Tenggerimyces flavus: one gene and its partner. The protein of the gene in region 1 interacts with the protein of each later gene in a pairwise test. Links are inferred from orthologs where the notes say so. Each region holds a gene or a part of one and is shown on either strand. Other genes may lie near its edges. The genes, in order: rsfS and JOD67_RS05325.

What was found.
Region 2: the proteins of rsfS (region 1) and JOD67_RS05325 interact in binary tests that used the Escherichia coli proteins (3 or more experiments, as listed by UniProt). The link is inferred for Tenggerimyces flavus from one-to-one orthologs.

What each region holds. Positions count from the first base shown.
Region 1 is NZ_JAFBCM010000001.1:6,302,240-6,317,668, forward strand. The notes cover bases 9,208-12,151. They hold rsfS (ribosome silencing factor), read left to right. Parts: upstream 9,208-10,453; coding sequence 10,454-10,849; downstream 10,850-12,151. Other genes in these bases: JOD67_RS29625 (glutamate-5-semialdehyde dehydrogenase), read left to right, coding at 9,208-9,570; JOD67_RS29630 (hypothetical protein), read left to right, coding at 9,607-9,762; nadD (nicotinate-nucleotide adenylyltransferase), read left to right, coding at 9,776-10,372; JOD67_RS29645 (histidine phosphatase family protein), read left to right, coding at 10,846-11,487. Outside these bases: JOD67_RS29585 (helix-turn-helix transcriptional regulator), read right to left, coding at 1-247; ilvD (dihydroxy-acid dehydratase), read left to right, coding at 325-2,154; JOD67_RS29595 (MaoC family dehydratase), read left to right, coding at 2,422-2,868; JOD67_RS29600 (ABC transporter ATP-binding protein), read right to left, coding at 2,859-4,643; JOD67_RS29605 (ABC transporter ATP-binding protein), read right to left, coding at 4,636-6,456; JOD67_RS29610 (VOC family protein), read right to left, coding at 6,514-6,900; JOD67_RS29615 (hypothetical protein), read right to left, coding at 6,916-7,707; JOD67_RS29620 (VOC family protein), read left to right, coding at 7,885-8,265; more of JOD67_RS29625, read left to right, coding at 8,296-9,207; JOD67_RS29655 (aminoglycoside phosphotransferase family protein), read right to left, coding at 12,368-13,273; JOD67_RS29660 (hypothetical protein), read right to left, coding at 13,646-14,809; JOD67_RS29665 (hypothetical protein), read right to left, coding at 14,806-15,120; JOD67_RS29670 (serine hydrolase domain-containing protein), read left to right, coding at 15,235-15,429. UniProt on the Escherichia coli protein: Functions as a ribosomal silencing factor. Interacts with ribosomal protein uL14 (rplN), blocking formation of intersubunit bridge B8.
Region 2 is NZ_JAFBCM010000001.1:1,108,421-1,123,904, reverse strand. The notes cover bases 6,793-9,791. They hold JOD67_RS05325 (ATP-binding protein), read left to right. Parts: upstream 6,793-7,732; coding sequence 7,733-8,851; downstream 8,852-9,791. Other genes in these bases: JOD67_RS05320 (DUF5682 family protein), read left to right, coding at 8,861-9,791; JOD67_RS05330 (DUF5691 domain-containing protein), read left to right, coding at 6,793-7,740. Outside these bases: JOD67_RS05375 (ABC transporter permease), read right to left, coding at 1-608; JOD67_RS05370 (ABC transporter ATP-binding protein), read right to left, coding at 568-1,392; JOD67_RS05365 (MarR family winged helix-turn-helix transcriptional regulator), read right to left, coding at 1,389-1,862; JOD67_RS05360 (GrpB family protein), read right to left, coding at 1,898-2,437; JOD67_RS05355 (hypothetical protein), read right to left, coding at 2,434-2,604; JOD67_RS05350 (MBL fold metallo-hydrolase), read right to left, coding at 2,723-3,367; JOD67_RS05345 (LysE family translocator), read right to left, coding at 3,380-4,024; JOD67_RS05340 (aldo/keto reductase family protein), read right to left, coding at 4,024-5,067; JOD67_RS05335 (SWIM zinc finger family protein), read left to right, coding at 5,093-6,388; more of JOD67_RS05330, read left to right, coding at 6,385-6,792; more of JOD67_RS05320, read left to right, coding at 9,792-11,068; JOD67_RS05315 (VWA domain-containing protein), read left to right, coding at 11,065-12,249; JOD67_RS05310 (PadR family transcriptional regulator), read left to right, coding at 12,282-12,620; JOD67_RS05305 (response regulator), read right to left, coding at 12,708-13,349; JOD67_RS41705 (sensor histidine kinase), read right to left, coding at 13,346-14,500; JOD67_RS05295 (hypothetical protein), read right to left, coding at 14,517-15,014; JOD67_RS05290 (class I SAM-dependent methyltransferase), read right to left, coding at 15,081-15,484.

The DNA of each region.
Region 1 (15,429 bases):
ACGCATGCTCGGTGCTCGTCAGCCGGAGCGTCCTGGCGAGCGCGTCGAGGACCTGGCGGGACGGGTTGATGTCACGGCCCTGCTCGAGCCAGGTGTACCAGGTGACGCTGACGCCGGAGAGGTAGGCGACCTCCTCGCGTCTGAGCCCCTGTGTGGACCGGCGGCTGAGCTGCGGCAGGCCGAGGTCGGCGCGGTCGAGCCGGGTCCGCCGCGCGCGGAAGAAGTCGCCGAGCTCCTGCCTGGTCATGGTGTCGATGCTAGTAGTGCCACTACTAGAAGTGGCGCCGTCTTCGCAGCTGCGCTTCGTGCGGTGAGGCTTTGACTATGCCCGAGCTGCGTTCTCATACCGTCACGCACGGCCGCAACATGGCCGGCGCCCGTGCGCTGCTGCGCGCCGCCGGCGTCGCCCGCGAGGACTTCGGCAAGCCGATCGTCGCGGTGGCGAACAGCTTCACCGAGTTCGTTCCCGGTCACACGCACCTGGCCCCGGTCGGGCGGATCGTCTCGGCCGCGGTGTCGGCCGCCGGTGGGATCCCGCGCGAGTTCAACACGATCGCGGTCGACGACGGGATCGCGATGGGGCACGGCGGGATGCTGTACTCGCTGCCGTCGCGGGAGCTGATCGCGGACTCGGTGGAGTACATGGTCAACGCGCACTGCGCGGACGCGCTGGTGTGCATCTCGAACTGCGACAAGATCACGCCGGGGATGCTGATGGCGGCGCTGCGGCTGAACGTCCCGACGGTGTTCGTGTCGGGTGGGCCGATGGAGGGCGGGCGAGCCGTACTGGTCGACGGGTCGGTACGTACGCGGCTCAACCTGATCTCGGCGATGTCCTCGTCGGCCTCGCCGTCCGTGTCGGACGAGGACCTGGCGTCGATCGAGGAGGCGGCTTGTCCGACCTGCGGATCGTGCTCGGGGATGTTCACGGCGAACTCGATGAACTGCCTGGTGGAGGCGTTGGGGCTGGCGTTGCCGGGGAACGGTTCTCTGTTGGCGACGCACACTTCTCGGCGTTCCTTGTACGAGGCGGCGGGGCGCACGGTCGTCTCGCTGGCCTTGCGGTACTACGCCGAGGACGACCCGTCGGTGCTGCCTCGTGCGATCGCGAGCCGGGAGGCGTTCGACAACGCGATGGCACTGGACCTCGCGATGGGCGGGTCGACGAACACGATCCTGCACCTGTTGGCGGCGGCGCACGAGGCGGAGCTGCCTTACACGCTCGCTCGCATCGACGCGTTATCGCGATCTGTGCCGTGCTTGTGCAAGGTGGCGCCGAACGGTGCGTACCTGATGGAGGACGTGCACCGGGCGGGTGGAATCCCTGCCCTGCTTGGGGAACTGGCTCGGGCGGGGTTGTTGCACGAGTCGGTGCACGCGGTGCACGCTCCGTCTCTGTCGGCATGGTTGAAGGAGTGGGACGTGCGGGGTGGGTCGCCGTCAGCTTCGGCGGTGTCGCTCTTCCACGCGGCGCCGGGGTGTGTGCGGTCGGCTTCGGCGTTCTCGCAGTCGGAACGGTGGTCGTCGCTGGATCTGGACTCTGCTTCGGGGTGCATCCGTTCGGTGGCGCATGCGTACTCGCCGGACGGCGGGCTGGCCGTGTTGTTCGGGAACCTCGCGCCGGACGGAGCGGTGGTGAAGACGGCGGGCGTGGACGCTTCGTTGCTGACGTTCGCCGGCCCGGCCGTGGTGGTCGAGTCGCAGGAGGACGCTTCCGCCGCGATCCTCGGCGGTCGCGTCCGTGCCGGCGACGTGGTGGTCGTGCGGTACGAGGGTCCGCGGGGTGGGCCGGGGATGCAGGAGATGCTGTACCCGACGGCGTTCCTCAAGGGCCGCGGCCTGGCGTCGTCGTGCGCGCTGGTGACCGATGGGCGCTTCTCGGGAGGCTCGTCCGGCCTGTCCATCGGCCACGTCTCGCCCGAGGCCGCCGCCGGCGGGTTGATCGCCCTGGTGAAGAACGGCGACCGCATCGTCATCGACATCCCCGGCCGCCGGCTGGAGCTGGACGTGCCGGCCGAGGTCCTGGCCGCGCGGACCAGCACGTACCGCCCAGCGAACCGCTCCCGCCCCGTGTCCACCGCCCTCCGCGCCTACGCCACCCTCGCCACCTCCGCCGACCGCGGCGCCGTCCGCGAGGTCCCGGGTTTCGAATGAAGGGCACCTTCATTCGAACCTATTGACTGAAGGTGCCCTTCATTCAAACGTGGCGACGGGGGCTGGTGTCGAGGGGCGCTGGTGCGGCGGATCTGGTTGGGTCGGGGGCACCCCCGTCCGAACCTATGGGACCGGGGCGCCCCTCACCCCAACCTCCGCCACCTGCCCGTGATCATGTACGTGATCATGAAGGGGAACCCGTCGTATACGACCAGTTCGGCTTCATGATCACGGGCGTTGAGCGAGCGCTCGCGGGAGACTCTGCGTATGAGCATCCGTGTGCCCACTGACCTGCTCTCGTACGTCGGCTCCTCGTTCGGCGAGACCGCGTGGCATCCGATCACGCAGGCCGAGGTGGAGTTGTTCGCCGACGCGACGCACGACCACCAGTGGATCCACACCGATCCCGCCCGCGCGGCGTCGGGACCGTTCGGCCGCACCGTGGTGCACGGCTTCCTGACGCTGGCGCTGATCCCGAAGTTCCTCGCCGAGCTCGTGGTGATCGAGCAGATCGAGGCGGTCGTGAACTACGGCCTCAACAAGGTCCGCTTCCCCGCGCCAGTCCCCGTCGGCAGCCAGGTCCAGGCATCGATCACGCTGGCCGACGCGAAGCAGAAGCCCGCGGGAGTGGAGGCGACGTTCGCCGTCTCCATCGCCGTACGCGACACCGACCGCCCCGCCTGCGTCGCCGAGGCCGTCGTCCTCTATCGATAAGCGCGGGCCTGGAGCTCGAAGAGCTCGGCGTAGTGGCCGCCCATCGCGACCAGTTCAGAGTGGCTGCCGACCTCGATCACCCGGCCCTTGTCCAGCACGACGATCAGGTCGGCCATCCGGACGGTCGAGAAGCGGTGCGACACCAGCACGGTGACGCCGCCGGTGGAGCGGGCGGCGTCGCGGGAGGAGGCGGCGAACTGTTCGAAGAGGGCGTGCTCCGCCTCCGGGTCGAGCGCCGCCGTCGGTTCGTCCAACAGCATCAGCAACGGACGTTCGCGCATGAACGCCCGGGCCAGAGCCAGGCGCTGCCACTGGCCGCCCGACAGCTCGACGCCGTCGCTGAATCGCTTGCCCAGCTGGGTGTCCAGGCCCCGCGGCAACCGCGACACCACCGACTCCGCGTCGCCCCGGCGGAGCGCCGACGCCAGAGCCGCTTCGTCGGACAGCCGCGACAGATCGCCGATCGCGACAGTCTCCCGTGCCGTGAACTCGAACTTCACGAAGTCCTGGAAGCCCGCCGACATCCGCAGCCGCCACTCCTCCGCCGGCATCGTGCGCAGGTCGACACCGTCCACGAGCACCGCGCCGGCCGACGGGTCGTAGAGGCGCGCGAGCACCTTCACCAACGTCGTCTTGCCCGCCCCGTTCTCCCCCACCAGCGCCACCGTCGACCCGGCTGGCAAGGTCAGGTTGACATCGGACAGCACGGATCCGTCCGAGCCCGGATAGGCGAACGACACATCCCGCAGCTCGATCCCCGACGAGAGGCGTACGGGCGCGGACGACGAAACCTCCGCCCAAGCGTGCTCGGACGCGTACTCCCGCAACCACTCGTACCGAGCGAACGAACGCACGACCTCGCCCACCCAGTAGACGTTCTGCGCGATCCCACCGGTCATCTGGTCGATCTGCGGCGCGATCAGCAACAGCAGAACGACATCGCCAGCACTCGCCTGGCCCTGACGCGCCCGCCACACCACCCAGATCACCGCCGCGATGTACGCCGCACCGAACCCGAGCCGCACCCCGCCGTCGACCAGCACACCCCACCGCGTCGCGCGAAACAGGACCCGATACCGGTCGTCCTGCAGCTTGATCATCCGCGCGACCAGGTTCCGCGTGATGCCGAAAACCCTGAGCTCCAAGGCATTCCGCGGATCCTTCGCGATCTCGGCCAACCGATCCGTCAGCCGCTCCTGGTGCATGGTCTTTTCCCACGCGGTCTGGTCGGCCCGGCCGCTCATGTACGCCGACCAGATCCGCGCGGCGCCGAGGATCGGCAGCACCAGCAACACCGGATGGATCGACGTCAGCAGCGCCAGCACCGTTGCGGTGTTGGCCACCGACCCCACCGCGTACAGCAGGACCTCCGCGCCGATGCCGAGCCGCCAGGAGTTCTCGCGGATCAGCTCGAGCCGGTCGGAGACGTCGGCCCGTTCGTGGTGCATGATCCCGGGAATTCCGGCGGTCACCTTGAGCAGATCGGCGTGCACCTGCCGCGCCACCCGTTCCTGCGCGGTGTCGCGCAACGGATCGGCCAGCACCATCGAGACGAACGACACCGCGAAGCCGAGCACGATCACGCCGATCCCCCACGTGATCGGCGTCTTCACGGTCCCGGTGAGGCCGTCGACGAGCAGCTTGACGCCGTACGTCTGCATCGGCGACGTCACCGACTGCACGGCGACGAGCAGGCACGACACACCCATCAGCAACGGCGCGGCCCGGAACGCGGTGCCGAGCCAGAGCCGCAGGATCCGCCACGCCCTACCCATCGACCGGCTCCAGTTCCTCGTCACCGGTCACGTATCGCTCGGCCTGCAGCCGGAACATCGTCGCGTACCGCCCGTTCTGCGCCAACAGCTCGTCGTGCGTGCCCGACTCCACGATCCGGCCGTCGTCGAGGACGCAGATCCGGTGCGCGTCGCGGACCACCGAGAACCGGTGCGAGATGATCAACGAGGTCACGCCGGAGGTCAGGTCGAGGTAGCGCTCGACCAGCCGCGCCTCGGCTCGTACGTCGAGCGCCGCGGCCGGTTCGTCGAGGACGAGCACACTCGCACCGGCATGAACGGCGAACAGCGCGCGAGCGAGCGCGAGCCGCTGCCACTCACCGCCGGACAGGTCGACGCCGCCCTCGTACGTCTTGTCGAGAATCGTGTCCCACTTGGCCGGAAGGGCCTCGACGACCTCGCCGATGCCCGCCTCCCGCACGGCCTCGTCGAACGCGTCCGGAAGGTCCTCCGCGTGCTCGACCGCGCCGAGGACGACGTTGTCGGTCGCCGGCAGCGGAAAGCGCAGGAAGTCCTGCACGATCGCGGCCACCCGGCGCTGCCACGCCTCCAGATCGAGCGTGGCGAGGTCGACGCCGTCGATCGTGATCCGCCCGCTGGTCGGGAGATACGCCCCGCCGAGCAGCTTGACCAGGGTCGACTTGCCCGCGCCGTTCACGCCCACCAGGGCGAGCGCCTCGCCGGCACGGATCTCCAGGTCGAGGTTGCTGAGCACGTCGTGGTCCGCGCCCGGGTAGCGGAAGCTGACGTTCTCGAAGCGAATCGCCTTGCGGGGCAGTTCGTTCTGCCTCGCCCTGGCGTCGGGAGCCGGCTCGGGATAGCGCTCGGCGATGATCTTCGGCAGCAGCTCCATCGACTGGTATGCCGACAACCCGCGCCGGATCATCATCACGGCCCAGCCGTTGTACGACATGCCGACCGCGAGGATCGCCGGGACCGCTGTCGCGACCTGGGTCAGCGGCAGCTCACCGGCCAGCGCCGAGCGGCCGAGCCACAGGATCGCGCCGGCCTGCGCGGCGAGGTGGAACACGCCGATCCCGATCGCCGCGACCACCCCGCGCCGCCGCGCCTGCCACACCGGCCGGAACGCCTCGGTCCACTTCGCGACGTAGCGATCGAGCAGGTACTGGCCGAGCCCGAAGACGCGGATCTCCTTCGGCGCGTCCTTCATGCCGAGGTTGAACGCGTACTCGGCCTGCCGCTGGCCCTCGGTGTTGCCCCACCACGAGTCGATCTCGCGCTCGCAGGTCATCGCGCGGTAGTACTCCATGATCAGCGTGACGACGACGAGCCCGATCGCGATCGGCCAGGAGAACATCTGGCCGACGAGCGCGGCCGACCCGAGCAGCGTGAGACGGCTGGAGAGAAGCCAACGTACGTTGCGGATCCCTCGGCCCACCTGGAAGCCGGCCTTGCCCTTCGCGCGTTCCTGGATGTCCTTGATCTCGGGATCTTCCAGGTGCGCGATGCGGCGCGGGACCAGCACCGGCTCGGTGATGCCGATGGCGAGCGCGCGGTGGACGTGGTTGTCGAGGTTGAGCCCGATCATCTGGTCGAGCGACGGCATCACGCTCTCGACCAGGAACGCCACGAACAGCGCGGTCAGCAACACGCTGAACGCGCCCATCGTCAACGCCCCGGGCTCGTTCGCGATCACGCCGGGCACCGCGCCGACGACCTGGCCGACCAGGTACGTCAGCAGGACGCTGACCACCGACGACGTGACCGCGAGCCCCAGCGACGCCGCGGCACTCGCGGGCGCGATCCGGAACATGTACCGAAGGAGAGTGAACATCGCGACCTGACCGTACGCCGGGGGGCCGACACCCTCGAATGGTTTTCCCCCGGCTTGTCAGGACAAGCAGAGACAGAACGGATGGCCGTCGGGGTCGATCATCACGCGGTGGTACGCCGGACTCGGCTGGAACTCGGCCTCGACCGCGCCACACTCCACAGCCCAGGCGACGGCGACGTCCAGGTCCTCGGCGCCGATGTCGAGGTGCTGCGAGGCGAACTGCTCCCCGTTCTCGCTCGGCCAGACCGGACGCCGGAAGTGCCGGTCGAGCTCGAAGTTCAGCGCCGGCTCGTGCACGCCGTCAGGCGGGCACACCAGCGCGTAGTCCGGCGGCTCCTCACGGACGTACGGCCAGTCGAGCAGCTTGGAGTAGAACCTCGCCAGCTCGAGCGGCCGTTCGGCCGTGATCGTCAGCGCCCCGAGTCGCAGCTTCGGTGGACTCACGAGCTCGTTCTCCCGTCACCCGATGACCGACCCGGCCACGATCGCGATGGCCACGGTGTACGCGGCCGCGGCGATCTGGACGATACGGAGGCGCCGCGACTCCGTCCAGCCGGTGAAGCGGAGCAACCACGCGATGCCGGGCAGCACGAGGACGGCGTGCATGGTCACCGCGTGCAGCGGCTTCAGCCCGCCGGCGGTGAGGTACGCGCCCTCCGGGTCGCCGGACCGCACCTGCGTCACGCCGTCGGCGATCATCAGCGCGCCGACGACGAGGGCGCCGAGGAGCGTGACGAACCCGTACCGCAGCGCGAAACGCATGCCAGGCGAGAGCGCCGCCTGGGCACGCAGCGCCGCGGCGGTGAAGGCGAGGATCGTCACGATCAGCACCGCGCCACCGCCGGCGAGCGTCATCGCGACGGTTGTGTCGAACGGCGTCTCGAAGTTGAAGTGCGACGGGACGCCCCGCCACGCCTGCATGCTGACCAGGAACGTCTCGAGCACGCATGCGGCGCTGAACACGCTCAGCAGTCCAGTCCGCAGGGCCGGCGCCATCCGGACGTACGAGCCCGCCCAGGTGACCGTCAGCAGCGTGAGGCCGAACGACAGCCCGAACGTCGCCGCCTTCCGCAGCGACACCGGTCCTTCCCACGACGCGCCGGTCGCGAGCAGGATGCCGGCGTGCGCGAGTCCGCTGGTCAGGAGGACAGCGGCGATCACGTACGCGGTCCGCTCCACGTGGCTCGCGTACCGCCAGACGTCCCACAGCTCCGAGGCCGCCGCCCTGGCCTGCACCGTCATCGTGTTCATGCTGACCATCGTCGTCTGCCAGACGTGTCGGCAGCGTCCGCCGTGGAGCGGCACCTTGCGTACGACGAGACGCGTACCCGCCTGTCCACAACGGACGCCTGTCCTCTCCCGCGAACCGGCCGTGGCCTGTCGGTGCCTGATGCGACGATGCCGGCACCCTGCGCCGAAGGAGGCCCGATGAACAGAGTGGTGCACTTCGAGGTCCACGCCGACGACCTCGACCGCGCCGAGCGCTTCTACACCCAGGTGTTCGGCTGGACGACCCAGCACTGGCGAGACGACTACCGGCTGCTCGTGACCGGTACCGACACGCCCGGGATCGACGGGGCGATCATGCAGCGCCAGGGTCCGGCACCCGAGCCCGGCCAGCCGCTGAACTGCTTCAGCTGCTCGATCGACGTCGAGGACATCGGCGCCACCGAGAAGGCCGTCGCCGACGCCGGCGGACAACAGGTGCTGGAGCGCATGACGATCCCCGGCGTGGGCTACGTCGCGTACTTCACTGACACCGAGGGCAACGTCTTCGGCGCCTACCAGTCCGACGAGTCCGTGGCCTGACCTCGGTACGCGGCCACCTACTATCTGTAGATGACCGACGCGCAGAGACCGCACGAGCAAGAGGCCGTACTCACCGCTGCCCGCCGGGCCAGAGAGGCCGCGGTGGACCTCGCGACCCGTTCGCGAGCGGCCAAGGACGCCGCGCTGAACGCGATGGCGGCGGCGCTCGAGGTCGACAGCGCGTTGATCATGGCGGCGAATGCGAACGACATCGACCGGGCTCGCGCGATGCACACGTCCGAGGCGATCATCGACCGGCTCAAGCTGGACGACAAGCGCATCGGCGCCATGGCCGACGGGCTGCGCCAGGTCGCCGGCCTGGTCGACCCGGTGGGCGAGGTCGTGCGCGGCTACACGCTGCCGAACGGGCTCGAGCTGCGCCAGGTGCGCGTCCCGTTCGGCGTCGTCGGAATCATCTACGAGGCCCGCCCGAACGTCACCGCCGACGCCGCCGGGCTGTGCGTGAAGAGCGGCAACGCCGTCCTGCTCCGCGGCTCGTCGTCCGCCCGGGAGTCGAACGCGGCGATCGTCGAGACGCTCCGCCGCGCGCTGTCCGACACCGGGCTGCCACCGGACGCCGTCCAGCTCGTTCCGGGCGACGGACACGAGGCCGTGAAGCACCTGATGCGCGCCCGCGGGCTGGTGGACGTGTTGATCCCGCGGGGCGGGGCGAGCCTGATCAAGAGCGTGGTCGAGGAGTCGACCGTTCCGGTGATCGAGACCGGCGTCGGCAACTGCCACGTCTACGTGGACTCCTCGGCCGACCTGGACCAGGCGATCGCGATCTTGTTGAACGCGAAGGCGCAGCGGCCCAGCGTCTGCAACGCGGCGGAGACGTTCCTCGTGCACCAGGCGGTGGCGAACGAGTTCGTGCCGAAGGCGCTCACCGCGTTGAAGGACGCGGGCGTGACCGTGCACGGCGACGAGCGGATCCGTTCGTACAGCAAGGATGTGGTGCGCGCGACCGACGACGACTGGGACACGGAGTATCTCTCTCTTGATATAGCCGCGGCGGTCGTCGACAGCCTCGACGACGCCGTACGGCACATCCGCAAGCACGGCTCGGGGCACACCGACGCGATCCTCACCCGCTCGCAGGCGGCGGCCCGGCGGTTCGTGGCGGCGGTGGACTCGGCGTCGGTGGTCGTGAACGCGTCGACGCGGTTCACCGACGGCGGCGAGTTCGGGTTCGGCGCGGAGATCGGCATCTCCACCCAGAAGCTGCACGCCCGCGGCCCGATGGGTCTGCCCGAGCTGACCTCGACGAAGTACATCGTGATCGGCGAGGGACACGTCCGCCCCTGACGCCAGGCGTCGGTGGGGGCGGATAGGCTCGGCATCATGCAGCAGACGCACCTCGCCCTCCTCGCCGCCGCCGAGGAGACCCACACCGAGCTCCCGATCGCGCCGATCTGGATCGGTGTCGGCACGTTCGTGATCCTGCTCGTCCTGCTGATCGTCGTTCTGGCGCTCGGCAAGGGGCGTCCGCACTCCTGACCGGGGGTCCACGATGAGCAGCAGGCCGCGACTCGGCGTGATGGGCGGGACGTTCGACCCGATCCATCACGGCCACCTGGTGGCCGCGAGCGAGGTGCAGTCGCAGTTCGACCTGGACGAGGTGATCTTCGTCCCGACCGGTCAGCCCTGGCAGAAGGGCGACCGGTCGGTGTCGCCGGCCGAGGACCGGTACCTGATGACAGTGATCGCGACGGCGTCGAACCCGCGGTTCTCGGTCAGCCGGGTGGACATCGACCGGCCGGGGCTCACGTACACCGTCGACACGCTGCGTGACCTGCGGGACCTGCATGGGGCGGACGCGGAGTTCTTCTTCATCACCGGCGCCGACGCGCTGACCCAGATCCTCACCTGGCGCGAGGTGGACGAACTCTTCGAAATGGCGCATTTCGTTGGCTGTACGCGGCCGGGGCATGCGCTGGACGTGTCGAAGGTCCCGCCCGACGTGGTGACGATCGTCGAGATTCCGGCGTTGTCGATCTCGTCCACGGAGTGCCGCGAACGGGTCGTGAAGGACCAGCCGATCTGGTATCTCGTACCGGACGGAATCGTGCAGTACATCAACAAGAGGCACATGTACCGCTCGGCGTGAGACCCTAGAAGTGCTTTGGCCTCGACATCAGACGCTGGCCCGGCCGGTAGGACGACGTCCGGGACTGTGAGAAAGGACCCCGTGCCCGCAACGAATCGAGCCATCGAGCTGGCCCTCGCCGCCGCGCATGCCGCGTCGGACAAGCTGGCGCACGACATCGTCGCGTTCGACGTGTCGGAACGGCTCGCGATCACCGACGCGTTCGTTCTCTGCTCCGCCGCCAACGATCGGCAGGTTGGAGCGATCGTCGACGAAGTCGTCGACCGTCTTCGGGCGGCGGGTGCGAAACCCGTACGCCGCGAGGGCGAACGGGAGAACCGCTGGGTGCTCCTCGACTACATCGACATCGTCGTTCACGTGCAGCACGCCGACGAGCGGGAGTTCTACGCGCTCGAGCGGCTGTGGCGCGACTGCCCGGAGATTCCGTTGCCAGAAACGGTGAACCTGGAGCGGAGCCGTACGGGAACGGACGCGTGACCGCTCGACGACTGGTCGTTTGGCGGCATGGCCGGACCAGCTGGAACCTGGACGGCAAGTTCCAGGGGCAGACGGACATCGAGCTGGACTCGGTGGGCGTGTCCCAGGCCCAGTCCGCGGCTGCCCGTCTGGCCGCACTGGAGCCCGCCGCCCTGGTCGCCTCCGACCTGCGCCGGGCCGCCGCGACCGCTGCCGAGCTCGCGTTGCTGACAGGGTTGTCGGTGACGTACGACCCGGACCTGCGCGAGATCGACGTGGGCTCGTGGTCGGGCCTGACCCAAGCCGAGTTCGCCGCCTCATGGCCGCGCGAAGCCGCTCTGATCGCGTCCGGCGAGGACGTCCGCCGCGGCGGCGGAGACGGCGAGACGGTGGCCGAGGTGGCAGATCGCGCGGCCAAGGCGTTGCAGCGCGCCACGGACCTGGGGCCTGACGGCTCGACCGTGGTGGTGGCGACGCACGGCCTGGCGGGACGGGTCGGCATCGCGGCGTTGGTCGGCCTGCCGCCGGAGCACTGGAGCATGCTGGGAGGCCTGTCGAACTGCTCCTGGTCCGTGGTCGAACAAGGCCGCCGCGGCTGGCGGATCGTGGAGTGGAACGCGGGCACCTTGCCCAAACCCGTACTCTCCGACGACCGCTGAGCGTGTCGAGGGATACCGGTTTCGTTTGCCGGGCAGTCACCCGATACACTCGCTGAGCCGTTCCGGCACGGGGCTGTAGCGCAGCTGGTAGCGCACCTCCATGGCATGGAGGGGGTCAGGGGTTCGAATCCCCTCAGCTCCACAAAGGTTCCTGGGACCAGTCTGGTCGCGGCATTCGCCGCTTCCCGCTGGTCCCTTTGTCATTCCCCCGGGGCCGAGCCCGGACCCGCAATTGGTGGTCACTGTGAGCAGGCCCGTGGCCGGCATGGACATCGCCGAGCACGTCGGATCTCCCGGACCCTGGTTCCTGGGACCAGTCTGGTCGCGGCATTCGCCGCTTCCCCCTGGTCCCTTTGTCATTCCCCCGGGGCCGAGCCCGGACCCGCAATTGGTGGTCACCGTGAGCAGGCCCGTGGCCGGCATGGACATCGCCGAGCACGTCGGATCTCCCGGACCCTGGTTCCTGGGACCAGTCTGGTCGCGGCATTCGCCGCTTCCCCCTGGTCCCTTTGTCATTCCCCCGGGGCCGAGCCCCGGACCCGCAATTGGTGGTCACCGTGAGCAGGCCCGTGGCCGGCATGGACATCGCCGAGCACGTCGGATCTCCCGGACCCTGGTTCCTGGGACCAGTCTGGTCGCGGCATTCGCCGCTTCCCGCTGGTCCCTTTGTCATTCCCCCGGGGCCGAGCCCCGGACCCGCAATTGGTGGTCACCGTGAGCAGGCCCGTGGCCGGCATGGACATCGCCGAGCACGTCGGATCTCCCGGACCCTGGTTCCTGGGACCAGTGTGGTCGCGGCATTCGCCGCTTCCCGCTGGTCCCTTTGTCATTCCCCCGGGGCCGAGCCCCGGACCCGCGCTTGGTGGTCAGCGTGAGCGGGCTACACCAGGCGTTGCGATGAGAGCTGTTCCGTACGGTCGAGGAACGTGCGGAATCGCACCGCGTCTCCGACCGACCTGTGTCGCAGCGCGACCTGCACACAGCACGCGAACGTCCAGCCCGCGACGCGTCGCGCATCGAGGTCCAGACGATCGGCAAAGAACGCGACATGCTCCCGCGCGTCACTGAGGTCACGCAACGACAGAACTTGCTTCACGTCGAACGCGCGATCACCCAGCACCGGGAACGGATCGATCGCCAACCATCCACGCTCGGAGAGCACCGCGTTCCCCGGCCCAAGATCGCCGTGGAGCAACACCGTGTCCGTCGAGGATGCGATCAGGGAGGTGAACAGCTCGTCCGCCTGCGCGACGACGCCTCGATCCACCGGCCGCTCGAACCGATCGAACCAGTCCCACATCGTCTCGCGGAGGCCCTCCACCACCATCGCGAGTGGCTCGAACTCGTCCTCTGCGGGAGGTTCGACCGCGTGCAACTCGGCGAGTGCTGACGCAACGACTTCGTTCCCGGTCGCGACGTCGAGGTCATCACCGTTCGTGCCGGGAACGCACCGCTCGAGCAGCAAGGCCTGACTCGCCTCGTCGGAGTCGAAGAGCCGCGCCGCTCCGCGACCAGCCCAGTGCTGCAAGCCCTTTGCCGCCCACGGATTGCGATGACCCGGACACTCCACCTTCAACACCGCGTCGCTGCCGTCCGCTCGGCGTACGGGAGCAACCCACCCGACGTTGCCGCCCGGCTCGAACGGGGCGCCCACCTGCAGCTGCCACACACACGCCGCGTCAGCGACCAGAGTCGGCAGTCGCGCCAGCCAGTCACGTCCGACATCGCCGAACTCCGAGACGACGGTGCGCGCCAACCGATCCGGAATGCGAAGCGCAGTCGTCACGCATCAGCCCCCTTGGTCTGCCTAGCTCGTCCTTCCCTGTAGGCGAGCTTAGGGGAAGGAGTGTCTGCCACCGTCCAGGCGAGATGACGCGGGCATCACGCCACGAGCCGGAATGCGACCTGCGCCTGTCGCCTGCGGATCAGGGCCTCGCGATATCAGCAGGAGATGCTGCAGCCGGGCGGCTGTCGACAACTCCGACTGACCACCGATGACGTTCTCTACTCGATACCGAACGCGAGCGACCATGATCAACCGGAGTGCCGGTAGATGGCGCGGAGGGAGTCAGGGGAACTCCGCGAGTTCCTCCGCGAGCCCCGCGACCGTCGCTGACTGGAAATCGTCTTCCATGGGAACCCACCGTAGATCTGGTGTTCAGATACCGGCTCGGTTGAGGCGCTCTATGAGGCTGGGTTTGCGCGCATGCGTCTGCCGCAGTGCGGTGATGCGCAAGGTGAAGGTGTTCCAGTGGTCGTCCCGCACGGCGAGTGCCTGGAGATCGGTGAGCAAAGAGACGGCACTGTCGTACTCGGCCGGCTTCCGTGTGGCGATCATTGTGTCGACCCGTGACCATGCGGCGTCTTCATCGTCGGCCAGTTCCTCGAGTCGTCGTTCGCGGGCCAAGGCGCGCGCCTGCTCCCGGTGTGCTTCCTCCTCCGCGTGTAGGGCTGCCACGCGACGGTCCAGGTCAGTTCGTCGGCGTGCGGCGTCGTCGAGCAGGTCGGCCACAGTCCGGCGGGTTGGGACGGCGATGGTCGGGACAGTGTGCTCGCGGTAACGGCGCAACATTTCCATGCGCACCCGCGCGGCTTCGCCCTGAATGACTCGTCCGAGGAGTCGGTTCTTCTCGGCGACTGGCAGGCGGGTCACCCAAGCGGCGAGGTCGCTGAGATCGTCGGCGATCTCGTCGAGCGGTGGAGACGTCTGGGCCGCGACCGCGAGCAGGTCGTTGTCGACGCGAAGGAAGGCAGCCAACGCCTGCTGCGTTGCGGTGAGCGTGCCCAGACCTGGCGGTACCGGTGGTTCGAGATCGTCGGCATCGCGGTCGTAGACGTCCTGCTCGTGCTCCCAGAAGCTGTGGGCGGCCAACCAGGCGACGTAGAGCGGCCGGAGATCACCGGAGGCGAGTTCGGCCCGAACGCCGACAATCGCCGAGAGCAACGTCTCGGCGTCGTCATCGAGGTCAAACTCACCCGCGTCGTCATCGCTGGTGAAGTCGAGCACGATGAACTCGTCCGCTACCCAAGCGCTCGCCAGGTCGCCGGCGCAGTACTCCCCGACGACATCGGGATCGAGCAGGTTGCCCGGCACACGGAACATCACCCGGCGCGAGCCCCAACTGGCCACATACAAGTGCGCGTCGTAATAGCGCTCCATCAACCGGCTCGGATCACCCCTGAAATCGCCCCAGTGGTACTCGTTCACGAAACTGGTGGGAGTGATTCTCGCCCGGGTGGACAGCGACCGAACCTCGGTCTGCGCCGTATCGTCCAGCGGTCGGTCAATCGCCAGAAATTCGTAGTACTGGTACTCGCTCACTGTCCGTCCAACTCATCCCCGTCGCCATAGGGTTCTGCCCGGAAACTGGAGTCCTCTCCCAGGTGCAAGAACACATGACCCTCGATCGTCCCAGCGTCGACGACGACTGCCCAGCCGCGACCGCTCACCTGGCCACCCTCGTCGACACCCTCCCAGGTGAACTCGACTCCGACACGACCATCCCGCTCCACCGGGCGGCAGTCCATCCAACCGCGAACGGCGATGAAGCCGAACTCACCGGTCCCGTCCTCGGCGAACCCGATGAAGCCCGGCGCGACCAGGTCGATGTCGTCACGGTCCCACCCGCTCATCGCCACGATCCGCCACCGACCGGTCAAACCGCACCACAGGTTTCGGAACACCTCTTGCCATGAGGCGTCAGAGTAGCCAACGCGGGGGCGCAAGGTGGCGGTACCGTTCCTGGCGTGCGTGATCGTGAGGATCCGTCCGACATCGTCGCTCGTACGGGGATCGCGGGGCTGGCGATGGGCGAGTCGTTCGATGGTCGCCGACGTGCCGCTGCTGCGGGGGTTGCGGGCGACGCACGGATGATCACCTCGGCGATGCCGATGCAGGTCGCCTCGTTGACGAAGCCCGTCGTCGCCGCGGCGGCAGCCCTC
Region 2 (15,484 bases), 5.2 Mb from region 1 along the record:
AAGAACAACGGCATCGTGATTGCCTGCCCGATGCCCATCACGCGGTCGCGGCTGAGAACGAGGCCGGCGATCGTGAGCGAGAGGCAGGAGAAGAACGCGGCGCCGAGCACGAGCGCGAGCAGGGCGGCGAGGATCTTCAGCGGGTTGTACGTGAGCGCGACGCCGAGGATCACGGCGAGGATCATCACGACGACGGCCTGGACGGCCGCCCGTACGCCGGCCGCGAACGCCTTGCCGGCAACGAGAGCGACGCGCGGCGTCGGGGTGACGAGCAGCTTGGCGAGCACGCCGGCGTCGCGTTCCCAGATCACCTGGATGCCGTAGAAGATCGCGATGAACAGCGCCGACTGGGCGAGGATGCCGGGCGCGAGGAAGTCCATGTACGGGACGCCGCCCGTGGGGATCGCGCGGATCTGGCTGAACGTCGTACCGAAGATGATCAGCCAGAGCGCTGGCTGGACCATGCGGGTGATCATCTCGGTGCGGTCGTGGCGGAGTTTCTGCAACTCCAGCAGGCAGAGCGTGGCGACGCGGCTGGGGAAACGCCAGCCCGCCGAGGCCGTCCGCTCAGCCGAGTCGACGGGCGGTGCGACGGGTGCTGCGGACATCGCGGAGGCCACCTCCTTCGTCGGCGAACGAGTCGCCCGAGTGGTGTCGGAAGACGTCCTCGAGGGTGGCGTCCTCGCCGAGCTCGTCCTTGAGCGCCTGTGGGGCGCCGATCGCGCGGAGCTTGCCGAGGTGCATGAGCGCGATGCGGTCGCACATCTGGTCGGCCTCGTCCATGTAGTGCGTGGTGAGGAGAACGGTCATGCCGGTGTTGTCCTTGAGCTCGCTGACGCGTTCCCACACGTTGGATCTGGCGACGGGGTCGAGGCCGATGGTGGGCTCGTCGAGGACGAGCAGCCTTGGCCGGTTGATGAGCGCCTGGGCCATCTCGAGTCGGCGGATCATGCCGCCGGAGTAGGTGGAGGCGAGCCGGTCGGCGGCGTCTTCGATGCCCATGGCTTCGAGGGCGTTGTCGACTTGCTCCTTGCGGTCCTTGCGGGGAACGTCGAAGAGCCGGGCGAACAGCATCACGTTCTCGCGGCCGGTGAGCGCGGCGTCGGCGGAGAGCTGTTGGGGGACGTACCCGATCGCGCGTCGGACGGCCATCTTCTGCTTCTTGACGTCGAGGCCGAAGACCCGGACGTCGCCTTCCTGGATCGGCAGCAGCGTGGTGAGGCCGCGGATCGTCGTGGTCTTGCCGGCGCCGTTCGGGCCGAGCAGGCCGAAGACCTCGCCGGTGAAGACCTCGAGGTCGAGGTCGATGACGGCCTTGTGTTCCTTGAAGCTGTGCGAAAGGTGGCTGATCTCGACCGCTTTGGCGCGGCCGTTGGGTGGTGTCTCGTTCATGTGGTCTCCTCGTCGAGGAGCTTGGCGGTGAGCTGGTCGAGCGCGGGGATCGCGTTCTTGATGGCTTGCTGTTGGTGGGTGGGGAGCTGGCTGAGGGCTTGCGCGACGGTGTGGGCGCGTTTGTCCCGCCAGCTGCTGATGTGGTCGTGGGCCTCGTCGGTGAGCTGCAGCCTGGCGACGCGGCGGTCGTCCGGGTCGACGTCGCGGACGACGAGGCCGGCCTGGTTGAGCTGCTTGACCAGCGTGCTGACCGTGTTGGCGGCGACGCGGAGATCGGCGGCGGCTTGGGCGACGGAGATGCCGGGCTGCCGTCTGATCAGCCTCACGAGCTCCGCCTGGGCACCGGTGAGCGTGCCGAACGGCGACCCGGGGCCGGTCCCACGTCGGACGCCGCGCCGGAACGCGCCCAGCCCCTGCAGCAGCTGCTCCGCCAGCGCGAGCGTGTCCTCAGCCAGTTCCTCGGTGGTCACGCCTCTGATATTACCTCTGCCGCAGAGGTATCTGTCTAGGCGTCGGTGGCGCTTGGTTCCCAGCCGATGGTTTGCGCCCAGGCGTCTGCGCGCCGGATGAGGTCCCAGCTGAACGGGTTCTTTGCGTCGGTGTACGCGGCCCTGTCCTCGGCGTGCTCGATCGCGAGGCGCCGCTTGAGCTCGGCGTACGCGTCGGCTTCGTGCTGGTGTGCGCGGAGGTAGTCGCGGAACAGCAGAGCGAACTGCTCGGAGAAGCTGCCAGCGCGTCTCACGTGCACGTGCGTACGTGGGGTGCCGGGCGGCTCGCGGAAGTAGCGCTTCGTCCGCTCTCCGTTGTCGGCGCGATAGACGTACCCGAGCCCTTCGAGCGGCACGCGGAACGGGTCGACCGGCTCCAGCGCGGCGACGGAGATCTGGATGTCCACGATGGGCTTCGCCGCCAACCCGGGCACCGACGTCGACCCGATGTGGTCGATCCGCAGCGCCACCCCACCGAGCGCGCCCCGGAACGCCAACCCCAGCTCAGCGAACCGCACCGCCCAAGCTGGCGAGTACGGCGCGATCTCGATCCTCACAGGTCGAGGGGTGGGGGATCGAGGGTCTGCAGGACTCGCTCGCAGAGGTAGATCCGCCCGTAGCTGGCGCCCGTGACTTCCCTGAGAATGCCCAGCGACTCCAGCCGCTTCATGGCCGCCTTCGCCGGCGGATAGGTGACGGAGTACCCATGCTCCGCGGCACGCACCCGGACCTCACTCTGTGGCGATCTTGCTATGAATCTCGTTGTTGAATTCATAGGAAACCCCGAGTTCCTATGAATCTCAGCCGAAGATTCATGGCTTCCGCGAGATCCAGCTCCTCAGTCACAGGTCGATCGGCTCGGCGATCCCGAGGCGCCGGTGGTCGGCGCCGCCGAGGTCGCTGATCCAGCGGTCGGCGCTTTGGAGGCCGATCTCGCTCAGCATCGCGTCGTGGATCGGGTACGTGCGACGCGGGCGGATGGCGCGGACCCAGTCGACGGTTTCGCCGAGCTTGAGCCACGGTGCGCACGCGGGGACGAGGAGGTGGTGGACCTCGGCCTCGGGCACGGTGAAGCTGTCGCCCGGGTGGAAGACCGTCGTGCCGTCCTCCGGCGCTGTCACGAGGTAGCCGATGTTCTGCGGCGGCGGGACGTCGGCGTGGATGACGGCGTGCCGCTCGCCGAATGTACGGACCGCGAACTCGAAGGCCGAGAACGGGGAGCCCGGGCGGACGGCGGTCAGCGCTGGGCCGAGGTCCGACAGCTGGGCGGCCAGCTCGGTCGGCGCCCACACGCGGAGCGAAGGGTCGGCAGCCACGGCGGCGCGCAGGCGGTCGACGTCGACGTGGTCGAAGTGCTCATGTGTGATCAGCACCCCGTTCGCGCCATCCAGCGCGGCCGGCTCCGACCAGGCGCCGGGGTCGATCACCAGCACGCTGCTGGCCGCCTCGAGCCGCACACACGCGTGCGTGTACTTGATCAGCCGCATGAGAAGCCCTCCCTAGGAACGAGCGTCGAGCACGAGCCGCACGGCGAGCCCGCCGAAGATCGCCGCGGAGACCCGCTCCAGCCAGCGCTTGAACGAACGCCGCCGCAGGATCTGCTCCGACAGCGTCCCGGCGAGGAACCCCACTGTCGCGTCGACGCAGATGCCGATCCCGATGAACGTCGCGCCCAGCAGCAGGAACTGCGCCGTCACCGGCAGCATCCCCGCCCCCGGAGACAGGAACTGCGGGAAGAACGCGAGGAAGAAGATAATCACCTTCGGGTTCGCGAGGTTCGTGAGCGTTGCCATCAAGAAGACCTTGCGCAGCCGCATCGTCGGCGCGACCGCCACAGCGTCCGGCAGCGCCGACGCCTTCCGGCTCGCCAGCCAGGTCGACACCGCCAGGTACAGCAGGAATACCGCGCCGAAGATGCGGATGATGTCGAGCGCCATCGGCGCCGCCTGGATCAGCGCGCCGAGGCCGAACGCCGCCGCCACGGTGTGGATCGCGAGTCCGGTCGACATGCCGAACGCCGAGACGAGCCCCGCTCGCCGGCCACCCGCGAGCGCGTTCGCGACGATGTTCAGCATGTCCGGGCCGGGGACGACGCTGATCACGAAACAGGCGACGGCGAACGCCGCCAACAGGGTCAGGTCCATCAGCCAGGCCTCTTCCAGTCCGGGTGGGCCCAGCTGTCCTTGACCGCGAACGGCTTCGCCGTCTTCGAAGGATCGCGCTCAATGAGGTCGTCGCCGAGCACCTCGTCGATCCGTTCCAACACCGCCGGCTCCAGCTTCACTCCCGACGCGCCCGCGTTGTCCTTGATCTGCTCGGGACGAGAGGCGCCGATGATCGCGGCCGAGACGCCCGGGTTCTGCAGCACCCACGCGACGGCGAGCTGCGCCATCGTCAGCCCGGCGTCCGCGGCCACCGAGGCGAGCTGCGCGACACGTCCGGTGATCTCGTCCGAACGGACCCGGCCGATGAAGTTCGTTCCCCGGCCACCGGCGGCCGCCCGCGACCCCTCAGGCGGCGGCGATCCGGGCTGGTACTTCCCGGACAGCACGCCCTGCGCGAGCGGAGAGAACACGACCTGCCCGATGCCCTCGCGTTCACACAGCGGCAGCACCTCGGCCTCGATCACGCGCCACAGCAGGTTGTACTGCGGCTGGTTCGAGACGATCCGGCTGCGCAGCCCAAGGTCGCCCGCGATCCGGAGCGCGTCGGCGATCTGCGAGGCGGTCCATTCCGACACCCCGAGGTACAGCACCTTGCCCTGCCGGACGAGGTCGTCGAACGCGATCAGCGTCTCCTCCAGCGGCGCGTTCCCGTCGAACCGGTGCGCCTGGTAGAGGTCGACGTACTCGGTGTCGAGCCGCTTCAACGAGGCGTGGCACGCCTCCATCACGTGCTTGCGGGACAGGCCGCGGTTGTTCAGGCCGTCGCCCATCGCGCCGTGCACCTTCGTACAGATCTCGACCGATTCCCGCCGGACGCCGCGCAGCGAGCGGCCGAGCACCGTCTCGGCCTGGCCCTGCGCGTACACGTCCGCGGTGTCGAACGTGGTGATGCCGACGTCGAGCGCCGCGTGCACGCACGCCTCCGCCGCGTCCTGGTCGATTTGCTCTCCGTGGGTGAGCCAGTTCCCGTAGGCGATTTCGCTGACGTAGAGACCGCTGCTGCCGAGGTGGCGAAAGTCCATGTGCGTAAGCCTATGCTCGATGGCGATGAGCATCGACGTCCTCGCGTTGGCGCCGGACGCGCAGGTCGCGGCCAGTGCGCGCCCGCTCGCCGTGCCGAGCGCCTGGCGGTCGTACGGCGTCGACGACGACTTCCTCTGGGGACTGTTCGGGCTCGGCCAGAACCCGTACCAGGTACGCGTCGCGCTCGACGATCGCGCGGCGACCTGCTCCTGCCCGTCCCGCAAGGTCCCCTGCAAGCACGCGATCGCGCTGCAGCTCATGCACGCCGCCTCGCTCGTCCCGCCCGATCCCCGGCCCGAGTGGGTCAAGGACTGGCGCGGCGCCGGCAGGCAGCGCGAGCTCGACGACTCCCCGGAGGCGGTCGAACGCCGTGCGCAGCAGCGGGCGCGGACTGCCGAGGCGCGCGAGGACACCGTCCAGTCGGGCATCGCGGCGCTGCGCGAGTGGCTGGACGACCTCGTCCGCGCCGGCATAGCCGGGCTGCCAAGCCAGGGCCGCGAGTGGTGCGCGCCGGCGATCGTGCGGATGATCGACGCGCAGGCGCCCGGGCTGTCCGGCATGGTGATCGACCTCGCGTGGGTGGTCGCGTCCGGGCGGCCGACCTGGACCGAGGAGGCCGCCGAACGGATCGGCGCGCTCCACCTGCTGATCGAGCTCGCGTCGCACGCGTCGCGGACGGGCTCGGCGACCGCGCTGGAGGACGTGGTCCGGTCGCGGGTCGGGTTCCGGACGCGGCAAGGCGACGTCCGCGAGAACCCGCCGTGGGAGGACGACTGGGTCGTGCTTCTGCAGAACGCGATCGACGACGAGGACGGCCAGGTCAACACCGTGCAGCAGTGGGCCTGGGCGCGCGAGCGGCGGGAGTGGGTGATCGCGGTCGCGTACGCGGTGAACGCGCCGGCGACTCCGCTTCTGCCGCTGGGCGTGGAACTGCGCGGCACGATGCACCCCTACCCGGCGGGCTCGCCGCGCCGGGTGCTACCCGGCCTCGTCGACGTCACCGGCCCGCCGGCGCCGATCCCGTTGCCGTCGACGTGGGCCGAGGCGTTGGCCGGGCTCGAGCCGCTGCTGTCCAGCGACCCGTGGCAGCGGCAGTTTCCGCTGGGTTGCGAGGGCGTCCGGCCCGCGGCCGCCGGCGCATCGTGGGTGCTGCTCGACGAAGCGGGACACGGGTTGCCGGTACGCGACGACGACGGTCTCGACCGCGCGCTGGCGGTCAGCGGCGGCAAGCCGTTCGGCGCCATCTGCCTGTGGGACGGGAACGTGCTGCGGCTCGGCGTTGCGACGCCGTTCGACGGAACGCCGGAGCTGGTCGGATGAACGCGTCGCGTCAAGAGTGGGTTGACACCGTGCAGCAGCTCGTACTCGGCTCCGACCGCGCTGGGGTCGAATCGCATGCCCTGCTGGACAAACTGGCCGCCATGGGCGTCGCAAGACGGGGTGCGCAGCTGGCGCCGCGGTCGGATGCCACACCGATCGAGCCCGGACCCGCCCCGGGCGCTGTGGTGTCGGCTGACCTGGCCCGGCTACTGGACGAGATGCTGGCGACCGAGGACGCGGGGCTGCTGTACGAGTGGTGCACGGTCGTCCGCACCGCCGGGCTGGTGGCCGCGCCCCGGCACCTGCCGGACCTGCTGTCGGTGGGGAACGCGCGGCCGGCGTTCCGCGACGTGCTCGGCGCGGTCGTCGGCGAGCGTGGCGTGTGGCTGGCAAAGGTACGGCCGGTGTGGTCGTGGGCGGCGGTGCAGGCGGAGCTCGCGCTGATCCCGGACCGGGACCGGCTCGCCGAACAGTTCGCGGAGGAACGACGTTCGGCGGACCGCAAGGCGCTGTTGACGGCGCTGGAGCCGGTGACCAAGGAGGACGAGTCGTTTCTCGAGGACGCGTTGGACGACCGCGCGGTCGAGGTGCGCGGGGAGGCGTTCCGGCTGTTGCGGCAGCTGTCGGGGACGGCGTTGGAACGGCGGACAAGGCTCCGGCTGCGCGAGGGCCTGACCGTCATGGACGGCGCGCTCGAGGTGCTGCCGGGCGGCCCGTACGCGCGGCGCGAGACACCGAACGACGAGGCGCGCGACCTTGGCGGCCAACGTACGGCGGTCGGCAGCATCGCCACCCGCCTGCGCGGCGCCGCATCCTGCCTCGCGCCCGAGGCCTGGGCCAAGCTGCTGGACCGGTCCGACGACGAGGTGGTCCAGCTGGTGGGAGCCAGCCGCTGGTCGGTGCCGTTGGCGTCGGGCATGCTGCTCGGCCTCCCCAAGTCCGCCGAACCGGCCCGCTGGGCGACAGAGCTGGTCGGCGTCCTGCTCGACAGCGACGTCCTCGCCGCCCTGCGCTCCCTGCCGGCCGCCGCCGGCGCCCACGTTCTCGCTGCGCTCGCCGCCAACCCCGACCGCGGCGCGCTCGAGTCCGCCGCCGAGCTCGTCACCGGCCCGTGGTCCGAGGACACGACACTCGCCGTTCTCCGCCGCCTCTACGAGAGCCCCGACGCCCGCTGGCGGGCCAACCGGCCGCCGGACGTGCTGATCCGGCGCGGCTCGGTGGACCTGCTGACCCAGTACTGGCCGCACCTCGCCGAGCGCTGGCCCGAGCACGGCCGCCACGAGTACGTCCTCAACCTCCGCCGCACCCTCTACGGGTCGGTGGCCGTCACGCAGAATGGGGCCTATGAGTAGCGACACCGCCGGAGTGATGCGGCCGCCGGCCGAGGTGGAGCACGCGAAGGAGCTGGCCGCCCTCGCCGAGAACGACGTGCTGCCGCGGCCGCCGAACTGGCGCCTCTCGCCGCAGGCGGTTGTCCGTTATGTCCTCGGCGACACCCTCGACGACGGCACCGTGATCACGCCGAAGTACATCGGCGACCGGCGCATCGTCGAGGTCGCGGTCGGCACGCTCGCGACCGACCGCGCGCTGCTGCTCGTCGGCGTACCCGGCACCGCGAAGTCCTGGCTGTCCGAGCACATCGCGGCGGCCGTCAGCGGCGACTCGACGCTCGTCGTCCAGGGCACGGCGGGGACGTCGGAGGACTCGATCCGGTACGGCTGGAACTACGCGCGGCTGATCGCCGAGGGGCCAAGCGAGGCGGCGATGGTGGCCTCGCCGATCATGCGCGCGATGCAGACCGGCGCCGTGGCCCGCATCGAGGAGCTGACCCGGATGCCGGCCGAGGTGCAGGACTCGTTGATCACCGTGCTGTCGGAGAAGGCACTTCCCGTACCCGAGCTCAACCTGCAGATCCGCGCGATCCCCGGCTTCACGATCATCGGGACGGCGAACGACCGCGACCGCGGCGTCAACCAGATGTCGTCCGCACTGGCGCGCCGGTTCAACACCGTCGTGCTGCCGCCGCCCGCGACCGAGGACGCCGAGGTGGAGATCGTCGCTTCGCGGTCGGCGCAGATCGGTCAAGCGCTGCAGCTGCCCGCGGAACCGCCGGCGCTGGACGAGGTGCGGCGGGTCGTCCGCGTGTTCCGCGAGCTGCGGAACGGGACGACGTCGGACGGCCGTACGCAGCTGAAGAAGCCGAGCGGCTCGCTGTCCACGGCCGAGGCGATCTCGGTGATCACCTCCGGGATGGCGCTCGCGGCGCACTTCGGCGACGGTCAGCTCGGCGCGGACGAGGTGGCGGCCGGGCTGCTCGGCGCGATCGTCAAGGACCGGGTGTCGGACACGGCGGCGTGGCAGGAGTACCTCGAGACCGTGGTGAAGGAACGTTCGGAGTGGCGGGACCTCTACCGCGCCTGCCAGGAGCTCGACGTGGCTGGGTTCACGGTCGGCGGGGTCTGAGGTTCTCTCGTGGCGCGCAGCACTGCTCTGCCGGAGCGGGTCACGGTGCTGGGGATCCGGCACCACGGGCCGGGTTCGGCGCGGATGGTGCGTGCGGCGCTGGAGGCGGTCCGGCCGGAGCTGGTGCTGATCGAGGGGCCGCCGGACGCGGATCCGTTGGTGCCGCACGTTCCCGACCTCACGCCGCCGGTCGCGCTGTTGCTGCACGACGACGCGGATCCGTCGAAGTCGGCGTTCTGGCCGTTCGCGGGGTTCTCGCCGGAGTGGCAGGCGTTGTCGTGGGCCGCTGCCGCGGGGGTGCCGGCGCGGTTCGCGGACATGGCGGCGTCGGCGTTCATCGACCCGGTCGACCGGATCCTCCGGCCGCGACGGAAGCGGGTGCACCTCGACCCGCTGGGTCTGCTGGCCGAGGCGGCCGGGTTCGACGATCCGGAACGGTGGTGGGAGGACGTCGTCGAGCACTCCGCGGTCGCCGACCCGCTGACGCTCGCCGCGGCAGTCGGCGAGGCGATGGGGGCGCTGCGGGAGGAGTACGCGGACGAGATCGACGAGGAGACGCTGGTCCGTGAGGCCGCGATGCGGCAGCTCCTGCGGAAGGGTCTGAAGGAGTTCTCCGGCCCGATCGTCTTCGTCTGTGGGGCATGGCACGCGCCCGCCTTGGCGACGTTGCCGCCGGCGACGCATGACGCCGCTTTGCTGCGTGGGTTGAAGAAACGCAAGGTCTCCGGGTCCTGGGTGCCGTGGAGCTACGGGCGGCTGGCGGCGACGTCGGGGTACGGCGCGGGCGTCGACTCGCCGGGTTGGTACTCGCACCTGTTCTCGCGTGCGGGCCACGGTGACGTGGTGCCGCGATGGTTCGCGCGGACCTGCCAGGTGCTGCGGTCCGAAGGCTTGCCGGCCTCGACGGCGAGCGCGGTGGAGGCCGTACGGCTGGCCGACGCGTTGGCCGCGTTGCGCGGGCGGCCGTCGCCGGGTTTGTCGGAGGTGTCGGACGCGACGCTGGCGGTGTTGTGCGGCGGCGACTCCGTACCGCTGCGGCTCGTGCGCGACCGGCTGGTGATCGGCGAGCAGCTGGGCGCGGTGGGCGACGACGTTCCCCGGTCACCGCTGGCGCGGGACCTCGAACGGCTGCAGAAGCGGCTCCGGTTGCCGGTGTCGCCGGAGGAGAAGCTCGTCGCGCTGGATCTGCGGAAGGACGTGGGGCGGGAGCGGTCCCGGTTGTTCCGGCGGCTGTTGGTGCTGGACGTGGCGTGGGGCGAGCTCGAACCCGCGCGTGGGTTGGGGACGTTCGCCGAACGGTGGGTGCTGCGCTGGGACCCGTCGCTGGCAGTTGCCGTCGCGGCGGCGGCTCGGCACGGGACGACGGTCTCGGCGGCTGCCGAACGCGTGTTGCTGTCTCGTACGGTCGACGCCGAACGGGTCTCCGAGGCCGCCTCGCTGCTCGCTTCGGCGGTGGGATGTGAGCTGCCGGACGTGGTGACGTCCGCGCGCGAGGCGCTGGACCGGTGTGCGGCCGCGGCGACGGACGCGTTGGATCTGCTGGGTGCGTTGCCGGAGCTGTCGGACACGGCTCGGTACGGGTCGGTGCGCGGGACGGATCCGGAGCTGTTGCGGACGGCGCTGCATGGGCTGTTGTCGCGGGGTGCGGTGGGGTTGCCGTTGGCGTGCCGGGGGATCGACGACCGCACGGCGGAGCAGGCGGTGCGGGCGATCGACGGCGCACAGCAGGCGGTGCGGCGGATGGCGGACGACTCTCATGCCGAGCTGTGGGAGGCGTCCTTGGTGAAGCTGGTCGAGACCGACGACGCGCACGGGTTGCCGGCCGGGCGTTCAACACGACTGCTGTGGGAGTCTTCTGCCTTGTCTGCCGATGCGGTGGCGGTGCGGCTGCATCGGGCGGTGACTGCCTCGTCGGGGTCGACGGCTTTCGTGGCGGGCTTCTTGCGCGGGTCGGCGACGATGCTGGGAGCGGATCCGCGGCTGCTTGCGTTGGTCGACTCGTGGCTGGCGGGGTTGTCGGACTCGTCGTTCGAGGACGCTTTGCCCTTGCTGCGTAGGGCTGTTTCGGAGTTCAGCACTGCCGAGCGGCGGACGTTGGCGTCGCGGGTGTCGGGCGAGGCGGGGCCGGTGGTGGCTGCTGGGGACGAGTGGGATCCGACGCGGGCTGCGCGGTTGGTGTCGTACGTCGAGGGCTTGCTGGCGGAGGCTGCGCGATGAGCGACGACGAGCGCCGGCGGCGGTGGCGGATGTTGCTGGGGCCTTCGGCTGACGAGTTGAGCCAACTGGAGAAGGACGATCAGCGTCGGGACGAGGCACTGACCGTTCTGTACGGGCCGGGTGCGGACGGCTCGGAGGACGGCGAGTCGAGCGGGCGCCGTGGTGAGCGTCAAGGTGGGCTTGGCAGTAGCTCGCCGGCTCTGCATCGATGGTTGGGTGACATCCGCACGTACTTTCCTTCGTCCGTCGTGCAGGTGATGCAGCGCGACGCCGTTGAGCGGCTGGGGCTGACGAAGCTGTTGTTCGAGCCGGAGCTGTTGGCTCTGGCGCAGCCGGACATCCAGCTGGCGACGACGTTGATCTCGTTGTCGTCGGCGATTCCGGAACGTACGCGGGGGACGGCGCGTGCGGTGGTGCGGAAGGTGGTCGAGGATGTCCAGCGGCGGTTGACGGACCAGCTGTTGGCGTCGGTGAACGGGGCGTTGGACCGTTCCCGCCGTACGTCGCGGCCGTTGCTGGCGGACGTGGACTGGTCGACGACGATCCGCGCGAACCTGCGGCACTACCAGCCGTCGGAGAAGACCGTCGTGGTGGAGAAGCTGCTCGGGCACCATCGGCGCAGCCGTGCGTCGGCGTTGCGGGACGTGATCTTGCTGGTGGACCAGTCGGGCTCGATGGGCGAGTCGATGGTGTACTCGGCGATCTTCGGCGCGACGCTGGCCTCGTTGCGGTCGGTGGACACGCGGCTGGTGGTCTTCGACACCGAGGTGGCGGATCTGACAGAGTTGTTGACGGATCCGGTGGACCTGTTGTTCTCGACGCAGCTGGGTGGCGGGACGGACATCAACCGGGCGGTGTCGTACGCGCAGTCGCTGGTGCGCCGCCCGGCGGACACTGTGCTGGTGCTGATCTCGGATCTCTATGAGGGCGGCTCGGCTTCCGAGCTCGTGCGCCGCGTGCGGGACCTGGTCGCGTCGGGCGTGACGGTCGTCGTGCTGCTGGCGCTGTCGGACTCGGGGACGCCTTCGTACGACCACGAGCTCGCCGCCGCCCTGTCTGGGTTGGGAGCTCCGGCGTTCGCCTGCACGCCGGACCTCTTCCCGGAGCTGCTGGCCGTGGCCATCCGCCGCGAAGACGTGACCGCCTGGGCCGAACAAACCGGCCGCGCCGTCGGCCACTAGCCTTTCCTGATCTACCTATGTAGGTTAGGGCCATGGAGAGGCTCGAACGGATCGGCAAGGCCACCGTCGACGTCCTTGGTGTGCTCCTGGAGGCCAAGGATCCGCAGTGGGGGCTGGCGATCATCAAGGCCACGGGCCGGCCCTCGGGCAGTGTGTATCCGATGCTCGAGCGGCTGGAACGGGCTGGTTGGGTCACGTCCTCGTGGGAGGACGAGGGCACCCGCCGTGGCCCGCGACGGCGGCTTTATGCGCTGACCAAGGACGGCGCGGCCGAGGCGAGGAAGGTCCGCGCCGCCAAGGCCGCCTCTGCGGGCCACGCCGGTCGCCTTACCCGGCCAGTGGCCCCTTTACCTGGCGTCCACCCCACGTAGAGCGGCCGTTGATCATGTTTACATGATCATTGGCCCCCAGGGCCGGGGGCGGACCGGGCGAAACCACCGCTGGACGAAAGATCGAGGCTAGAGGTTGTGCTCGAGCGCGTATCTCGTTGCCTCGGAGCGGTTCCGTACGTTGATCTTCGCGAACGCGTTGTTGATGTGCGTCTTCACCGTCGTCTCACCGATATACAACTCTCCAGCGATCTCCGCGTTGCTCAATCCCCGCGCGAGCAGTGACAGGACCTCGACCTCGCGACCGGTGAGGCCGTCTGGATTCTCCTTGCGTACAACGGATTTCTGGCGCGATGTCAGCGCTGACACCAGGCGTTCGGACACCGTACGGTCGAACGTCGACTGACCCGCCGCGGCGGCGTGGAGGGCGGCGGCGATCTCGACGCGGCCGGCGTCCTTGGTCAGGTAGCCGCGGGCGCCGGCCTGGAGCGCTCCGGCGATGGAGTCGTCGTCGGCGTACGTCGTCAGCACCAACACCGCCACGGACGGGTGGTCCCGCGACAGCCGCCGCGTCGCCTCCACGCCGTCCAGCACCGGCATCCGCAGGTCCATCAGCACCACATCCGGCCGGGCCGAGGCCACCACCGCGAGAGCCTCGGAACCGTCTCCCGCCGAGCCCACGACCGAGATGTCGTCCAGCAACCCGAGCAACGCCACCAGCCCGTCGCGGACGATCTGCTGGTCGTCGACGACCACCACCCGTACGGTCACTCCGGCACCTCCGCCACGACTTCCCAACCCTCGCCCGACCGCCCAGCGGTCAACGTGCCGCCGGCTAAAGCGATGCGTTCGCGCATGCCGGTCAGGCCAAACCCACCCGACGGCTCGGCGACCACGGGACGCGAGGCCGCCTCGTTCCGCACAGCCAGTCGCACAGCCGACGGGGTGTACGTGAGCACCACGGACACCGGAGCGCCCGGCGCATGTCGCGAAGCGTTCGTCAGCGCCTCCCGCGCCGTCCGCAGCAAAGACACCGTCGCCGCGGACGACAACGCCCGGGACGCGCCGTCGGTACGCAGCCGCGCCTCCAGGTCGTGGTCCTCGATCAGCTCGGCGAGAGCCGCCTCCAACGACGGAACGTCCTGCCTCAAAGCGTTCACCGCGTCCCGAGCCTCGACCAAACCGGACGCCGCGAGCCGCCGCGCCCGACGTACGCGCTCCGAGGCCCCGGCAACGTCGCCCTTGTCCAGCTGCGCCTCCGCGACCTCGAGCTGTACCCCGAGCGCACCGAGCGAATGCGCCAGCACGTCGTGGATCTCGCGGGCGATCCGCGTCCGTTCGTCCAACGCCGCCGCGCGGGCGTGCTCCTGCTGCGCGAGCTGGGTCTGCCGGAGCAGTTCCTCGGTCTGCTGCGCCTGGACGCGGCCCTGCCGGCGGATCAGGCCGAGCATCAGCACGAGCGCCGCGGCGCCGAGGTTGCTGGCGAACCAACCGACGGGCTGGTCGTTCGTCCATCCGCTCGCGGTGAACGCGAGCGCGTCCAGCACGCCGATGCTGACGATCGCGACGACCGAGATCGACGAGCTCGAGGCACAGATGACCAGCGTGACCATCGCGACGATGGTGGTCTCGTTGCTCTGCGGCACGGCCGACAGCACGCAGGCGAGCAACGAGCAGCCGGCGAGCAGGGCGATCGCGAGCCGCGGCCGGCGGCGTTCGAGCACGATGAACGAGATCCACAGCGCCATGCAGAGCCCGTACCCGGTCCAGACGAACACCGCGATGTCGGGAGTCGGCCGCGCGGACGCCAGCGTGTAGACGAACAGGCAGGTGCCGAGCAGGTTGACGATCCACCAACCCACCCGTACCCGCTCGCCGCTGGGCGGCGGGACCAGCCGCCGCACCAGCTCGCCGACGTTCACCGTTCTCCTCTGCGTCTCAGGCGCGCGCCCGCTGCAGCGTGCTGGTGCTGACCCGGGAGGCCGTGACCAGCGACTGCGCGAGCAGGTTGGCGCCCAACGAAACCATGATCGACCCACCACCCGACGTGATCGTCGCCCCCATGGTGTGTCCCAGCATCGCGAGCGCGAACCTCGCGGCGACGTACCCGACAAGGACGAGCAGGCCGATCACCGGCATCCGGTACCAGACCTCGGTGCCGCGGGTCTGCAGCTCGACGGTCCGTCCCATCAACAGGCCAACGACCAGGCTCACGGCCAGTCCGGCGACGAGGAACCCGATGTCGGCGACCGTGAGGTGGTAGCCGCCGCCGAGCTTGTCCTTCATCTGCAGCAGACCGATGCCGATGAGGACGAGCGGCATCACCCAGACCTCGCGACCGGACTTGTTGAACTGCTGCCAGCTCATCCGCCGCGCGACCATGTAGATGACGACGGCGACGACGAGGGCTGCGTTGACGAGCGTGCTCAAAGTCATGACCACGACGCTAGGAATCGGCGACGATTTCGAGGACCACCGTCGGGTGGAGATCCGGGTGGAGGCTCAGGTGGAGCTGGCCGCGTCGTCCACCCCGACGACCGCGACCATCGCGTACCGCTCGTCGCGGATCGGGGCTCCCCAGAGGCCCTTGTTGGTGAGCGGCCGCGTCTGGGTGATCGTGGCGATGCCGTTCAGCAGGCGCTTCGTCCGCTGGGCGGTGAGGCCGCCGCCGGTCCACCAGCGGCCCTCGATGAGGACGAGCCGGCCGCCCGGCTTGAGCAGGTCTCGCCATCGTTCCAGCGCCGCGCGCGGGTCGGGCAGCGCCCAGAGCACGTGCCGGGCGAGGACGACGTCGAACGTGCCTGCCTCGAGCGGCGGCTTCGACGCGTCGGCGTGCTGGAACGGGACGTTCAGCCCGGCGGCTTTGGCCTTGCGTACGGCGAAGTCGATCATGTTCGGCGCCTGGT